DNA from 3 places in the Agrobacterium sp. 5Ca39 genome. Region 1 is predicted to be linked to each of the others. Evidence: predicted binding sites of a transcription regulator. Region 1 holds the regulator's gene; each other region holds the start of a gene.

The links. Region 1 encodes LexA, which represses DNA repair genes until DNA is damaged. Its sites were predicted from a motif close to TGTTCNNNNTGTGTTCNG; they were not measured.
Region 2: dinB (DNA polymerase IV) is a predicted target of LexA. The motif match lies at 2,956-2,973, and genes of this name have one in related genera.
Region 3: ACZ47E_RS08465 (ATP-dependent helicase) is a predicted target of LexA. The motif match lies at 2,172-2,189, and genes of this name have one in related genera.

The regions. Positions count from the first base shown of each region.
Region 1 covers NZ_AP026436.1:1,029,406-1,034,601, forward strand. The annotation lists gene ACZ47E_RS05030 (ComEC/Rec2 family competence protein) at 1-673, shown strand, start outside; gene ACZ47E_RS05035 (glutathione S-transferase family protein) at 693-1,370, opposite strand; gene lexA (transcriptional repressor LexA) at 1,623-2,345, opposite strand; gene ACZ47E_RS05045 (VOC family protein) at 2,661-3,542, shown strand; gene kdsA (3-deoxy-8-phosphooctulonate synthase) at 3,539-4,384, shown strand; gene eno (phosphopyruvate hydratase) at 4,522-5,196, shown strand, end outside.
Region 2 covers NZ_AP026437.1:2,068,427-2,073,622, forward strand. The annotation lists gene aspT (aspartate-alanine antiporter) at 1-966, shown strand, start outside; gene ACZ47E_RS23215 (bifunctional aspartate transaminase/aspartate 4-decarboxylase) at 985-2,574, shown strand; gene dinB (DNA polymerase IV) at 2,993-4,090, shown strand; gene ACZ47E_RS23225 (phosphotransferase enzyme family protein) at 4,450-5,196, shown strand, end outside.
Region 3 covers NZ_AP026436.1:1,673,971-1,679,166, forward strand. The annotation lists gene ACZ47E_RS08450 (efflux RND transporter permease subunit) at 1-331, opposite strand, end outside; gene ACZ47E_RS08455 (efflux RND transporter periplasmic adaptor subunit) at 328-1,494, opposite strand; gene ACZ47E_RS08460 (carboxymuconolactone decarboxylase family protein) at 1,718-2,128, shown strand; gene ACZ47E_RS08465 (ATP-dependent helicase) at 2,231-4,705, shown strand; gene ACZ47E_RS08470 (glycosyltransferase family 25 protein) at 4,809-5,196, shown strand, end outside.

The sequences.
Region 1 (5,196 bases):
GGCAGCGACATCTCAGCGCGATCTGCCCGATCTCCTCGTTTACGAAGACGGTTCTCTGGTCGCGCTTCTGGACGAGAACAAGGTTTATGCCACAAAAACCCGGCCGCATGGCTTCATCTATGACCAGTGGCAAAGGGCGCTGCTGCTTCCGGAGAAACCGCTCGCGCCCGTTATCCTCAGAAAAGACGTTCCAACCGCGTCCGGCATCGCACTCACCAAGAAATCAAAGCTCACGCGGGACGAAATAAAGGCTGTGGGACGAGACATGGCGGCTGCGTTGAAGGATGCAGCGCCTGGAATTTTTACATGCAAGTCAGGTCGCTGGTGCGTGGCGCGTGCGGAAAGCGGCGAATGGATCATCGTACTGGAAGACGGCCGCCTCGCCGGAAAGGCATGTGACATTGCCGACATCGTCATTGTTTCCCGCAGAACGTCGTTTGCACAGTGTCGCTCGGGCGCGTTACTCCTCAACCGCGACATATTGCGGCGCATCGGTTCCGTGGAGATAGACTTCGCGAGGAGCGATCAGCCCGGCGTTGTCGGTCGGCTACGGGCGTCAACCGCGGGCGCAAACCGCCCGTGGAGTGAACATCGATATTATGACTGGAAAACCGGGCGTTTCGACCGTGAATTGCCTGAAACGATCACCCGTCTGCTGGCGGCGTCGCAATGATCGCCACCGGCAAGGATCGTCAGGCCTTTGCGCGTAGATCCATCGTCAATTCGCCGATTCCGGCGATCTCCTCTTCATGTGCCGCGTCACGCCAGGTCTCCTTCAGTCCCGCCTCATACCATTCGCGCATGGAAGGCAGAGCGAGCAGTCGCTCACAATAGGCTTTTGCCGCAGGAGAAAGGTCTGCGCCATACGTCTGGAAACGGAGTGCCACAGGGCAGTAGAAGGCATCCACCGCCGTGAACTTCTGACCGGCGAGATAGGGACCGCCGAAATTCGACAGGCCCTCGCTCCACAACGCATCGACACGCTTTATATCCGCCGCAAGCCCGGCATCGCTGACGTTCGGTCTGACACGAACGCCAACGGACATGGGGTAGAGATTGCGAAGGGACGAAAATCCCGCATGCATTTCGCTTGCTGCCGACCGCGACCAGGCTCTCGCATGCTTGTCGCTTGCCCATACCCCTTGATGACGTTCGGCAAGATATTCGGCGATCGAGAGTGACTCCCAAATCGTCACGCCATCATCGACGAGGCAAGGCACCTTGCCAGTTGGGGAAAAGGTGGAGAATGACACGCCTTCACCAAACGGGACGAGTTTCTCCTCGAAGGCGATACCGAGCGTGCGCATCAGGACCCATGGCCTCAGCGACCAGGAGGAGTAATTCTTGTTGGCGATATAAAGATCGTACATTGCGGGTCTCCTGATTGTGAAGCGGGTTTTTATACCAGCGGCCCGGCCCGGAATATCGCAAAGAATCCATCGCTCCCATAACGCCAATTGATGGGTGGGGCGCCATCCCTGCCGACGTCCTCTGGCAAAGCCGCCTTCGCCGCCATTAAAAAGAAAAGGCGCATCACTCGAGTGGAATGACGCGCCGTTCATCTTGAAGGCCTGATTTATCGCTCATCGACCGCTCCGGCCTTATCCGGACCGGCAGCAGCATCAATGATACCGGCGGATCAGCCCTACCAGCTTGCCCTGGATTTTAACCCGATCAGGTCCGAAAATGCGGGTCTCATAGGCAGGGTTTGCTGCTTCAAGTGCGATCGAAGCGCCTTTGCGACGGAAGCGCTTCAGCGTCGCTTCCTCGTCATCCACCAGCGCCACGATGATATCGCCGGGATTGGCGGTGTTACCGTTGCGAATGATGACGGTATCGCCATCGAAGATGCCGGCCTCGATCATCGAATCGCCCTTGACCTCGAGCGCGTAATGTTCGCCCGAGCCAAGCATGTCCACCGGAACCGCCACGTCATGCGTATTGTTCTGAATGGCTGAGATCGGCACACCGGCAGCGATCCGGCCCATGACGGGCACGGTTGCCACGCCTGCTATATCGTTCGCAGGCGCCTTTGGGGCAGGGGCGGGCTCTGGCATCTTGGGCTTGCCGAGGCTGCCTTCAATAACGCTCGGCGAGAAGCCCCGTTGCGGCCTCGCACCGGGCACATAGGCCTCCGGCAGCTTGATCACTTCAAGCGCTCGCGCCCTGTTAGGTAGCCGGCGAATGAACCCTCGCTCTTCCAGAGCGGTGATCAGCCGGTGGATGCCGGATTTGGAGGCAAGATCGAGTGCGTCCTTCATTTCATCGAAGGAGGGCGGCACGCCGGACTCTTTCATTCTTTCATGAATGAAGAGAAGCAATTCCTGCTGTTTGCGCGTGAGCATGAGGAAAACACCCTTGAGAATCGTCGTTGAAGTCGCGAAACAAATACAGAACGAACACTATATGTTCCATATGTGTTCCGCAATCCCCTAAAATTTCGTGAAGGATGCGTCTCTGATCGTGATTTGATCTTAGGGACAACGCCGAAGCGGGAAACGATGACTGACGGGCGGGATGCCGTCGCTTTCTTGAACTCCAGCCTTTGCCGATACCGGAATCGACGCGCAGGCCGGTCATTTGCATTCCCGGCGCTCTTCGTGCTTTTGTCAGCTTCAATACCCGGCATCTGCGCCGGGCGCGTCAAAAAGGCAAGATTTATGGCTGACAGGCATCGCGTCGATCATCTCGTTCTGCCCGCTCGGGACCTTGCGGTAGCGGCCGCGCGGCTCAAGGTCCTTGGCTTTACGGTCGCGCCACAGGCTCTCCATCCGTTCGGCACGGAGAATGCCTGTGTGTTCTTCAGGGATGGCACCTATCTGGAGCCTCTGACAATTGCTGACCGGGTCAGCTATATCGCGTCGGTCGAGAGAGGCGATGTTTTCACCGGCAGGGATCAGGCATTCCGGCGATCGTACGGACAGGAAGGTTTTTCTGCCCTTGTGGCCTCCACTGCTGACGCTCGTGCCGATCACCGGAGATTCGTGGCGTCCGGCGTATCGGCCGGCGAGGTCTTCGAATTTTCGCGGCCCATGCAAATGCCGGACGGATCGTCAGGCGAGGCGGCGTTCCGGCTTGCTTTCGCGGCAAGCGGATCGGCTGCGGATTTCTTCCTCTTCAGTTGTCAACGCCTGCAGGCACTGCCGGGGGACCGTGCTGCACTGGAACGTCACCAGAACGGAGTTCTGGGCCTTCGCGAGATCGTGCTGTGTTCCGGTACGCGGAGTGACACCCACTTGATAGAAACGGTTTTCGGCTGCAACGGCGTTGTGTCTCCGGATGGTGATGTCGTTTTCGAAACCGGCAATGCAAGGGTGAGGCTGAGTGAAAGACCCGCCCTTTCTGGCGTCGACCCGAAGGCTGCGGGAAAAAACGGTGAGGGCCTGCGCGGCATGGGCGTCGTCTTTTCCGTTGACGATCTTGCCGTGACAGCGACGGTACTTGCTGCTAATGGCGTGTCCAGCGCAGAAGCGGGCGGCCGTCTGGTGGTGCCCGCAGCACCCGGACAGGGCGTCGATTTCGCCTTCGAGGAAAAAAGATGAGCGTCACGAACAATCTCAAAGTCACCGCCGGCCAGGGCGCCAGCAAGGTTTCCTTTTGCAATAGCGAGCGTTTTTCACTGATCGCCGGCCCCTGCCAGATGGAAAGCCGGGAGCACGCCTTCATGATTGCGGGTGTCTTGAAGGAGCTTTGTGACGGGCTCGGAATCGGCCTCGTTTACAAGTCATCCTTCGACAAGGCGAACCGCACCTCGCTTTCCGGCAAGCGTGGCATCGGTCTGGACAGTGCCATGCAGGTCTTTGCCGATCTCAAGAAGGAATTCGGCTTTCCGGTCCTGACCGACATTCACACCGAAGAACAGTGCGCCATCGTTTCCGAAGTGGTGGATGTGCTGCAGATCCCGGCCTTCCTCAGCCGTCAGACCGATCTTCTCGTTGCCGCCGCAAAAACCGGCCGAGTCATCAATGTCAAGAAAGGCCAGTTCCTGGCGCCATGGGACATGAAGAACGTGCTCGCCAAACTGAATGAAAGCGGCAACCCCAATGTGCTGCTGTGCGAACGCGGCGCGTCCTTCGGCTACAATACGCTGGTCTCCGACATGCGTTCTCTGCCGATCATGGCATCCCTCGGCGCACCTGTTGTCTTCGACGCCACCCACTCGGTGCAGCAGCCGGGCGGGCAGGGCGGTTCCACCGGCGGTCAGCGGGAATTTGTCGAAACGCTGTCTCGCGCAGCTGTCGCCGTTGGTGTCGCAGGCCTCTTCATCGAGACCCATGAGGACCCGGACAATGCGCCTTCTGACGGCCCGAACATGGTTCACCTGAAGGATATGCCGAAACTGCTCGAAAAGCTGCTGGCCTTCGACGCCATCGCGAAAGCCTGAGCGGCGGGCGCGGTGCCGTGCCAATCGATTTTAAATGGCGGTGGTTCCCTTTCTACGGCCTGCCGTCATTGTAATTTCTTCGCCATCGTCTAAGACAGGCGACGGAAAATATCTGTTCCATTCCCAAGGGAGAGACCATGACTGCCATTACCGATATCATCGCGCGCGAAATCCTCGACAGCCGCGGCAACCCGACCGTTGAAGTCGATGTGTACCTCGAAGACGGCTCCATGGGCCGTGCCGCCGTTCCTTCGGGCGCCTCCACCGGCGCGCATGAGGCGGTTGAGCTGCGTGATGGCGGCAAGCGTTATCTCGGCAAGGGCGTGGAAAAGGCCGTTGAAGCCGTCAACACCGAAATCTTCGACGCCATCGGCGGCTTCGATGCTGAAAACCAGATCCAGATCGACCAGATGATGATCGCGCTGGACGGCACGCCGAACAAGTCGCGCATTGGCGCCAACGCCATTCTCGGCGTGTCGCTCGCCATCGCCAAGGCTGCTGCCGAAGCCTCCGGCCTGCCGCTCTACCGTTATGTCGGCGGCCCGAACGCGCATCTGCTGCCGGTTCCGATGATGAACATCATCAACGGCGGGGCCCACGCCGACAACCCGATCGACTTCCAGGAATTCATGATCCTGCCGGTTGGCGCAGAAAACATCCGCGAAGCCGTGCGCATGGGTTCGGAAGTGTTCCACACGCTGAAGAAAGAACTGTCCGCGCAGGGCCACAACACCAATGTCGGCGATGAAGGCGGTTTCGCTCCCGGTCTCGAAAGCGCGCCTGCCGCGCTCGATTTCATCATGAAGTCGATC
Region 2 (5,196 bases), on a different replicon from region 1:
ACAAAAGGGCCCATCACGATCGAACGCGTGAAACGCGGCAGCGCTCTGGTTGGCATTGAACCCGAGCTTCGTCTGCAGAACGGTGATCTCGTGCTGATAGTCGGACGTCGTGCGGGCGTCGTCGGTCTTGAAAACCTGATCGGCAGGGAGGTGGCCGCGGCGGAAGGCCTGGAACTCGTGGTCACAACGCGCGACATCGTCGTAAAAGACAGGGACTTCGCCGGCCAAACCGTTGCCCGGATATTGGATCGAAGCAAAGACCTGCGCCATGGGATCTACGTGATCCAGGTAACTCGGGCCGGTGTGAAACTGGAATTGACCAACGATACTGTTATACGTGCCGGCGACATAGTGACCGTGCACGGAGTACAGGAGGATTTACAGCGCCTCTCGAACAAAGTTGGCAACGTCATAACTCCGAGTGACAAGACAGACTTCGTATACCACGGGTTTGGTGTGGCCATCGGCCTGCTGGTTGGTCTTCTCGTGTTGCGGATCGGTTCGGTCCCGCTAACGCTTGGCGCGGGCGGCGGGGCTTTGCTCGCCGGTCTCGTATTTGGCTGGTATCGCAGCCGTAATATGACGCTTGGCAACATGCCAACACCCGCATCAACTCTCCTGAGAGATCTCGGTTTGGCAGGGTTCGTGGCCGTGGTCGGCCTACAGTCAGGTCAACAAGCGGTACACACCGTCGCCGAAAGTGGTCTTTCGATATTTGCGATAGGCGTCGTCGTCACGGTGCTCCCGCTGTTGATAACAATGCTCGTCGGTCGCTACCTTCTAAAGTATGACAACGTCGCGGTTTTCGCTGGTGCTCTGAGTGGATCTCGAAGCGCCAATCCCGCCTTCGGAGAAATCCTCGATAAAGCGGGAAACTCCATTCCCACGACCCCTTTTGCCATAACGTATGCACTTGCCAACGTTTTCCTGACGTTGCTGGGCCCACTCGTGGTGGCACTCGTTTAACAGACAGGAGAGAGAAGTATGAACGATTACAGTCAGTTCGCAAAACTCAGCCCCTTCGAACTCAAAGACGAGCTCATCAAACTGGCGTCCACGAAAAAAGAAAAACAAATGCTGAACGCGGGACGCGGTAACCCGAATTTTCTGGCAACCCTGCCCCGGCGAGGCTTTTTCAGGCTCGGCCTATTCGCTGTTGCGGAATCAGAGCTCTCATACTCCTACATGGAGCAGCACCTAGGTGGCTTACCGCGCATAGAAGGCATCGAAGCGCGATTCGAACGCTTCGTCTCAGACAATCGAGACCAGGAAGGCGTCGTGTTTCTTGGTCGCGCCATAAGTTACGTGCGTGACCAGCTCGGACTTTCCGCTTCCGATTTCCTCCACGAGATGGTGGAAGGCATATTGGGCTGCAACTATCCTGTTCCGCCGCGCATGCTGCGTGTCAGTGAACAGATTGTCCGTCAGTATTTAGCGAAAGAGATGATCGGCGGACAAATATCGCCCCAGGACATAGACGTTTTTGCCACTGAGGGCGGAACGGCAGCAATGACGTATGTTTTTGACACGCTGCAGAAAAACCGTCTGATCAAAAAATCGGACAAGGTGGCTATCGGTATGCCTGTGTTCACGCCGTATATCGAGATTCCACAACTGGACGCATACGGGCTTGAAGAGGTTTCGATCAGTGCGGACCCAGAGGCTGGCTGGCAGTATCCGGACTCCGAACTCGAAAAGCTTAAAGACCCCTCGATCAAGATTTTTTTCTGCATCAACCCAAGCAACCCTCCATCGGTAAAGCTCGATCAACGGAGCCTGGAAAAGATCGCCGACATCGTCGACAATCATCGGCCAGACTTGATGATATTAACCGACGACGTCTACGGGACTTTCGCGGACGACTTCAAATCGCTGTTCTCCGTCTGCCCAAAAAACACGATCCTGGTCTACTCTTACTCGAAATACTTCGGAGCTACGGGTTGGCGGCTGGGAACCATCGCATTAAGACGGGACAACGTGATCGATCAAGCGATCAGGAACTTGCCGGAGGAAGACAAAGCGTCGCTCGACAAGCGGTATTCATCGATTGTCACAGACGTTTCGGCATTGAGGTTTATCGACCGCTTGGTTGCTGACAGCCGTACCGTGGCGCTCAATCACACCGCAGGGCTCTCAACGCCTCAGCAGGTCCAAACGGTGCTGTTTTCGTTATTCGCGCTTATGGACGAAAACGACAACTACAAGAAAACACTGAAGCGACTTATCCGGCGCAGACAGGCAGCCCTCTACGCTGAGCTCGGCCTGGACACTCCCGACGACGAAAATTCGGTCGATTATTATACCTTGCTGGATCTTGAGAAGATTTCCCGCCGGCTTTTTGGCGACGAGTTTGCAGCATGGGTCAGACACGAATTTTCGCCGAACGAGCTGCTGTTCAGAATTGCCGATGAGACCGGAATCGTTTTGCTGCCGGGACGCGGCTTTGGAACCCAGCACCCTTCTGGTCGGGCGTCGCTTGCCAATCTCAACGAGTACGAGTACGCGGCGATTGGCCGATCGCTCCGTAAGATGGCTGACGAGTACTACGCGAAATTCCAGCAAACGCATCGATAACGCGCTTCCTGCCATCGTCCAGATGGCGGGACGCCTCTGTCGCCGACCACCCTGATGATCAAGAGAGTGTAAGAGTGCTCTCGCGGATCCTCATGGTGGACAACGGCTATGTCGTGCCAATCGTGATCATGAACAGGTTCATCGGCACGCCGCCAAACTGAATCTTAACCTCACAGCATGGACACGCCATAAGGAGAGTGAATTGCACGGCACACGATCCTCGCAAATTTGTCCGCGCCTCCTGGGATGCCGCCCTGACCGATTTCGGCAATGTATGGGTTCTGAAACCCATTGTAATCAGACGACGTCGCTTCCGTTCCGGCAACACCATTATGACCCTAACTGCGAATGGTGACTTGGATGTCACGTCGCAAGCTGTTATGTTCTTGTTTCGTTTCTCTCCGCGAACTTGGTTGCAATGGACCTCACCACCGCCTCAGCCGCCAGAAAAATCATCCATGTCGACATGGATGCCTTCTACGCTTCGGTTGAGCAGCGCGACAATCCTGAACTGCGCGGCAAACCCCTCGCTGTTGGCGGAGCGGCTGCCCGTGGCGTCGTTGCAGCAGCAAGTTACGAGGCACGGGAATTTGGGGTGCGCTCGGCAATGCCGTCGGTCACGGCGGCTCGAAAATGCCCTGATTTGATCTTCGTGAAACCACGATTTGAAGTCTACCGCGCCGTCTCCCAGCAGATACGCGAGATTTTTGCGGAATATACGCCGCTCATCGAACCTCTGTCGCTCGACGAGGCCTATCTCGACGTCACCGAAAATCTCAAGGATATGCCAATTGCCACTGAAATCGCTCTGGAAATCCGCGCCCGGATCAAGGCGGTGACCGGGCTGAACGCTTCGGCCGGCATCTCCTATAACAAGTTCCTGGCAAAAATGGCGTCCGATCTGAACAAGCCGAACGGTCAGGCGGTGATTACGCCGAAGAACGGTCCGGCCTTTGTCGAACAGCTCGCAGTCAAGAAATTCCATGGCGTCGGCCCGGCTACGGCGGAAAAGATGCACCGGCTTGGTATTGAGACCGGAGCGGATCTGAAAGCAAAATCCTTGCCGTTTCTGGTTGAGCATTTCGGGAAGTCCGGTCCGTACTTCTATGGCATTGCCCGGGGCATCGATGAGCGGCAGGTCAGACCAGACCGCGTGCGTAAGTCGGTCGGCGCGGAAGATACATTTACCGCGGACATCGATGACCTCGAGCTCGCAACCAGGGAACTCCGGCCACTTGCGGAAAAGGTTTGGTCCTATTGCGAGGCCAAGGGTTTCAGCGGCAAGACGGTGACCGTGAAAATCAAATATTCCGACTTCACCCAGGCGACGCGGAGCAGGACAACTGCCATCCCCTATTCGAACGCCGAAGACATTCTAGACGCGGCCAATACCCTGCTGGCCGGTGTCTATCCATTCAAACGGCCGGTCCGGCTCCTTGGGGTAACGCTGTCGTCGCTCACCAATGACAAAGAGGCTGAATACGAGGACCAATCGCAGCTGGGCCTGGGTTTTTGATCAGAAGAATGTGCTTCGGGGCCTGAGTTGATTTAGGCGACGTGCGCGTCAGCTGGGTTGGCTTGATCGCGTCGCTGCCTCCGCAGGCAAAGCGAGGAAAGAGCAGTATCCGAGAGTCCTCGGAGCGGCCACCCTGATCGATCGCCCCCGGAGCGCCGAGGCGGCCGCTGATGGCGACCGGACGCCGGGCGGTCGTCACCACCCCAATGATGTTCATCAGCCTTCCGATGATGTCGCGAACGTCGCCACGAGCAGCCGCTTTGAACATCCAAAAAACATCAATGGGTTTGGATTAAATGTTGCAATTACAACATTAATATTGTTGGATTTGCCAATCATGATCAAAACAGGCGCGATAAATGTTGTATCATACAGATTTTCTTTCCAGGTTGGGACAAGGCCTCAAGGACCTCTCGCCAGTATGGGGCGTCTCGCCGGACGCAACCCTGACGCTCCTGACGATCTCCGAGAACGCGACCTTCCGTATCGCTGACGAGACCACTGGAAGCGATCTGATCGTGCGTGTGCATCGCCCTGACTACCATACTGAAGCGGAGATACTGTCCGAGCTCGCATGGATTGATGCGCTACGGCAAGATGGGGTCGTTGTTACGCCGCGGCCAGTCACGGCAAACGACGGCAGCCTCCTTCAAGTCTTCTCGGACGGCGAAACCATGCGCCATGCCGTCGCCTTCGAATATATGGCGGGCAAGGAGCCAGATGCTGAGTCAGACCTCGTCCACTGGTACAGGACACTCGGTGAAATCAATGCGAAACTGCACGCCCACAGCCGCAGATGGACGCGACCGGAGAACTTCGTCCGCAAGACATGGAGCTTCAACCGGATTCTGGGGGACGGTGCCTATTGGGGTGACTGGCGTGACGCCCTCGGACTGACGCTCGGCGGCAAGTCCGTTTTAGAGAGAACGCACAAGCTGCTCGAAGCCCAGACCTCCGCTTACGGCTATGGTGAGGACCGCTTCGGCCTCGTTCATTGCGACATGCGCGCCGCCAACCTTCTGGTCGATAATGGCAGACTGGGAGTGATCGATTTCGATGATTGCGGTCTGTCCTGGTACGCCTACGATTTTGCAGCCTCGATCAGC
Region 3 (5,196 bases), 640 kb from region 1:
CATTGTCGCCGAATTCCATCGTCACGCGGCTGGTGCCGAATTGTGAGTTGGACGCGATGGATTTGATGCCGCTGACACGCGCCACCGCACCTTCGATGGTCTGCGTTACCTCCTGATCGATCGTTTCAGGCGCGGCACCTTCATACGTGGTCCTGACGCTGATCGTCGGCCGGTCGACGTCGGGCAGTTCGCGCACCTCGACGCCGACCAGAGCCGCGAGGCCGGCAACGACCAGCAGCGTGTTAAGGACCGCCGCCAGAATTGGCCGACGCACGAACAATGCGGTAAAGGCGAGCTTGGAATCCTGACCGGAAGGCGGCTGGGTCGTCATTGGCTGGCAACCTCCTCGGGCTTGGGCTGGTTGCCGACCCGCACCGCCGCGCCTTCGCGCACGCGCTGCAGGCCCTCAATAACGACAGGTTCGCCTTCCGCCAGTTCAGCCTTGACGAGAACGGCATCCGGGTTGCGCTGCACGATCTGCACCCGCACCTTGTTGGATTTATTGTCAGCCACACGCCAGACATAGGAGCCTTCCGCATCCCACTGCACGGCCAGCGGATCAACCGAGGCATAAGTTTCCCCGGCGAAGCGCATGGTGACGCCGAATGACATGCCCGCCCTCAACTCATCCTTCTCATTTCCGAACTTTGCCCGGATGCGGATGGTGCGGCTCGCCTCGTCGACACGGTTGTCGACGGCCTCGATCTCCCCCTTGAAAGTCTCACCCGGGCGCGAAATCGACGTGGCCTCCACCGGCATGCCGATCTTGATCGCAGTCGCAAAACGCTCGGGAGCCCAGAAATTGACGAGAATTTCAGACCGGTCGTCAATGCTGACAATGGTGGACTGCGTCGTGACATTGTCACCGATATTGGCGGCGACGATACCGGCCACGCCTTCGATGGGCGCGACGATATCACGCCGCTTGAGATTGAGTTCGGCGGTGCTCAGCGCAAGCTTGGCGGCTTCTTCGGCAATCTGGGCATCCAGTACGTCGAGGCGCGAAACGGATTTCAGGTTCTTGTAGGAACTGGATTTTTCGACGGCGCTGCGCAGCGCCACCTGCGCCTTGTCGCGTTCGATCACCTGCTCCTCGTCATCGAGCCGCGCCAGCACCTGCCCCTTCACGACGCGTGCACCGGACGATGTACGAATTTCAGAAAGCGTGCCGGAAACCTGCGGCATGACGACGACGGACTGGATCGCCTCGCCATTGCCGATGGCGTTCAACCGGTCGTTGACCGTGCCTTTCTTCACAGGGGCGGTCACAACCAGTGTGGCGTTATTGTTGCGGCGTGCGCCACCCGCATTCTGTCCCGTCGGCGCGCCGGCCGCCGGTCCGCCGGCTGCGGCGACTTCGACCGAAGCAGCGGGTGCTTTGACCAGCCCGATGCTGGCGAGCATATTGCGGGCGTCGGGCGAATAGACGCCCCAGAGACAGAGACCTGCCCCCACCACGGCCAGACTGACACCCACCTGTTTCCAGACCCGCATATAGTTCTCCGGTTGATCATCGCAGCATAAGAAAGCCCCTGAAGCTCAGGCTTCGGGACATCAGCAGTATTCCCCGTCGTTTAAAACGAGGCAACGCACAAATACGTTTCTTACGTAATTGTAATTTGTGATGGATTCTCGTCGAACACACCATAAACGCTATATTATCGCAAATATTGTTCAGCGCGGTAGTCTGTCAGCACGAAATGAGCCGGAGGAAGCCATGAGCACCGTCACGAAAACACAAAATCCCGAAGCCGATCCGCGCGTGAAAGCGGTGTTCGATGATATCCGCACCACCCGCAAATCGGACTTCATCAACAATATGTGGCTTTACCTCGCCTTTGATCCTGATCTTCTGGAAAAGACATGGGGCGAGGTCAAGGCGGTGATGGCGACACCCTCGGCGCTCGACCCTCTGGTGAAGGAAATGCTTTACATCGCAGTGTCCGTCACCAATGGCTGCTCGTACTGTGCTCATTCCCATACGGCGGCCGCGAAAGCCAAGGGCATGACGAATGAACAGCATGCCGATCTGATGCGGATTATCGCGCTCGCCGCCAAGACCAACCAGCTTGCGGTGGCCCTTCAAGTGCCTGTCGATGCCGCTTTTGATGCCGACCAGAGGGCATGAACCCGAAATAATGCCTTGGAATAGGCGTTTTGAGCGGCGATACCGGAATAAAAGCAGAACGCGGTTCTGGCCTTTATATCCCGAATCACTACATTGGGCCGCATGAGCAACAGTTTTGACGATATGCCGTTCTTCGATGAGGAACCCGTGGCGCCGCGCAGGGCAACGAACAATGCCCCTTCGGAAAACGGCGGCGGGCTTGGCATTGCCGCCCGCGCCATGGCTGCGCGCGATCAAACGCGTGCCGCACCCGATTATCTGTCCGGCCTCAACCCGGAACAGCGCGATGCCGTGGAAACGCTGGACGGGCCGGTTCTCGTCCTCGCCGGCGCCGGCACCGGCAAGACCCGTGTTCTGACAACCCGCATTGCCCATATTCTCGCAACGGGCCGGGCCTATCCCAGCCAGATCCTTGCCGTGACCTTCACCAACAAGGCCGCCCGCGAGATGAAGGAACGCATCGGCGTTCTCGTCGGCGGCGCGGTCGAGGGCATGCCCTGGCTCGGCACGTTCCACTCCATCGGCGTCAAGCTGTTGCGTCGTCACGCCGAACTCGTCGGCCTGAAGTCGGATTTCACCATTCTCGATACGGATGACGTGGTGCGGCTGATCAAGCAGCTCATTCAGGCCGAAGGACTCGATGACAAGCGCTGGCCGGCCAAACAGTTCGCCGGCATGATCGACGGCTGGAAGAACAAGGGCCTGACGCCGCCGGATATTCCTGAAGGAGACAGCCGCGCCTTCGCCAATGGCAAGGGCCGCGAGCTCTATACCGCCTATCAGAACCGGCTGAAAACGCTGAATGCCTGCGACTTCGGCGACCTTTTGATGCACCCGATCAGCATCTTCCGCCGCCATACGGATATTCTGAAGGAGTATCACCAGAAGTTCCGTTACATTCTGGTGGACGAATATCAGGACACCAACACGGCGCAATATATGTGGCTGCGGCTGCTTGCGCAGCGCGCCAAGGGCGAGCCGCAAAACGTCTGCTGTGTGGGTGACGACGACCAGTCGATCTATGGCTGGCGCGGCGCGGAAGTGGACAACATCCTGCGCTTCGACAAGGATTTTCCCGGCGCCAAGGTCATCAAGCTCGAACGCAATTACCGCTCCACCGAGCATATTCTCGGCGCGGCCGGCCACCTCATCGCGCATAATGAGGGACGCCTCAGCAAGACGCTGTTTACCGAACGCAGCAGCCCTGACGACGAAAAGGTCGTGGTGCATGCGGCCTGGGATTCCGAGGAGGAAGCCCGCGCAGTCGGCGAAGAGATCGAGCAGCTTCAGCGCAAGGGTCACCTGCTGAACGACATGGCGATCCTCGTCCGCGCCTCCTTCCAGATGCGCGAATTCGAAGACCGTTTTGTCACGCTCGGCCTCAATTACCGCGTCATCGGCGGCCCGCGCTTTTATGAGCGCCTCGAAATCCGCGATGCCATGGCCTATTTTCGCCTCGTCTGCCAGCCGGCCGACGATCTCGCCTTCGAGCGGATCGTCAATACGCCGAAGCGCGGCCTTGGCGATACGACGATCCGCAACCTGCACGACTATGCGCGTGCCCGCGACATTCCGATGCTGGCGGCGGCGGCCGACATCATCGAAACCGACGAGCTGAAGCCGAAGGCGCGCAAGGCGCTGTTCGATGTGGTGCAGGATTTCCGCCGCTGGCAGGGTCTGCTCGAAAACACCGAGCACACCACGCTTGCCGAGCAGATTCTCGACGAAAGCGGCTATACCGCCATGTGGCAGGCCGACAAGACGGCCGAAGCGCCCGGACGCCTTGAGAACCTGAAGGAACTCATCCGCTCGATGGAAGCCTTTGAAAGCATGCGCGGTTTCCTCGAGCATGTCGCCCTCGTCATGGATGCCGAGCAGAACGAAAATCTCGATGCCGTCTCCATCATGACGCTGCATTCCGCCAAGGGTCTGGAATTCGACACCGTCTTCCTGCCCGGCTGGGAAGAAGGCCTGTTTCCGCACCAGCGGGCGCTGGATGAAGGCGGCCGCTCCGGTCTGGAGGAAGAACGTCGTCTTGCCTATGTCGGCATTACGCGTGCCAAGAAACTCTGCCATATCTGGTTCGTCTCGAACCGGCGCATTCACGGGCTGTGGCAATCCACCCTGCCCTCGCGCTTTCTGGATGAACTGCCGCCCGCCCATGTCGATGTCGCAGCATCCGACAGCAATTACGGCGGTTATGGCGGGCGTGGTGGCTACGGACAATCGCGTTTCGACAAGGCAGATCCCTTTGCGAACACCTATTCCACCCCGGGCTGGAAGCGTGCGCAGCAGAACCGTAGCGATGCCACCCGCGACAACTGGGGCACGCGCTCCGGCCATGCGGTGGAACGAATCGGTTATGGCGAAAGCGGCCCGCGCACCCGCACCATCGATGGGGAACTGGTGGCCAAATCCGTGGCCCACACGCCGTCAAAATTCTTCGTCGGCGACCGCGTCTTCCACATCAAGTTCGGCAACGGCAATATCGCTGCCATCGAGGGGAACAAGCTCACCATCGACTTCGACCGCGCCGGCCAGAAGCGCGTTTTGGATGGATTTGTGGAAAAGGTTTGATTCAACAACTATGAGTGCCTGAAGGCCGCTTTTCCCATAGCCCACGTCACGCCATTGCAATAAAGGAGTTGCAATGGGATGTGAGAACCGGGTGAGGACTGCTTTGCATATATTGCCGAAAAGCCAGCGCAAGCTTGCGGTTTTCCTGATCAACATGGACGGCGCCACCAAGCGCCTCGCGGATATGACCGCGCGCCTTGATGCCATGGGTCTCAAGGCGGAGCGCATCCCAGGCGTCAATGGCAGGGAGCTGAATTATCCAATCCCGGAATTCAGCGAAATTTCCTATATGCTGATGCATGGCCGCCGCACGTCACCTCCGGAAATCGGTTGCTATCTCAGCCATGTCGCCTGCGCCCGAAAATTCATGGAAGGCGATGCCGATATCTCGCTCATCCTCGAGGATGACGTGATCTTCGATGATGATTTTCTAAATGCGATTGATGAGGCGGCGCTGAATGACTCAGACTGGGACTTGCTGCGTCTCACGA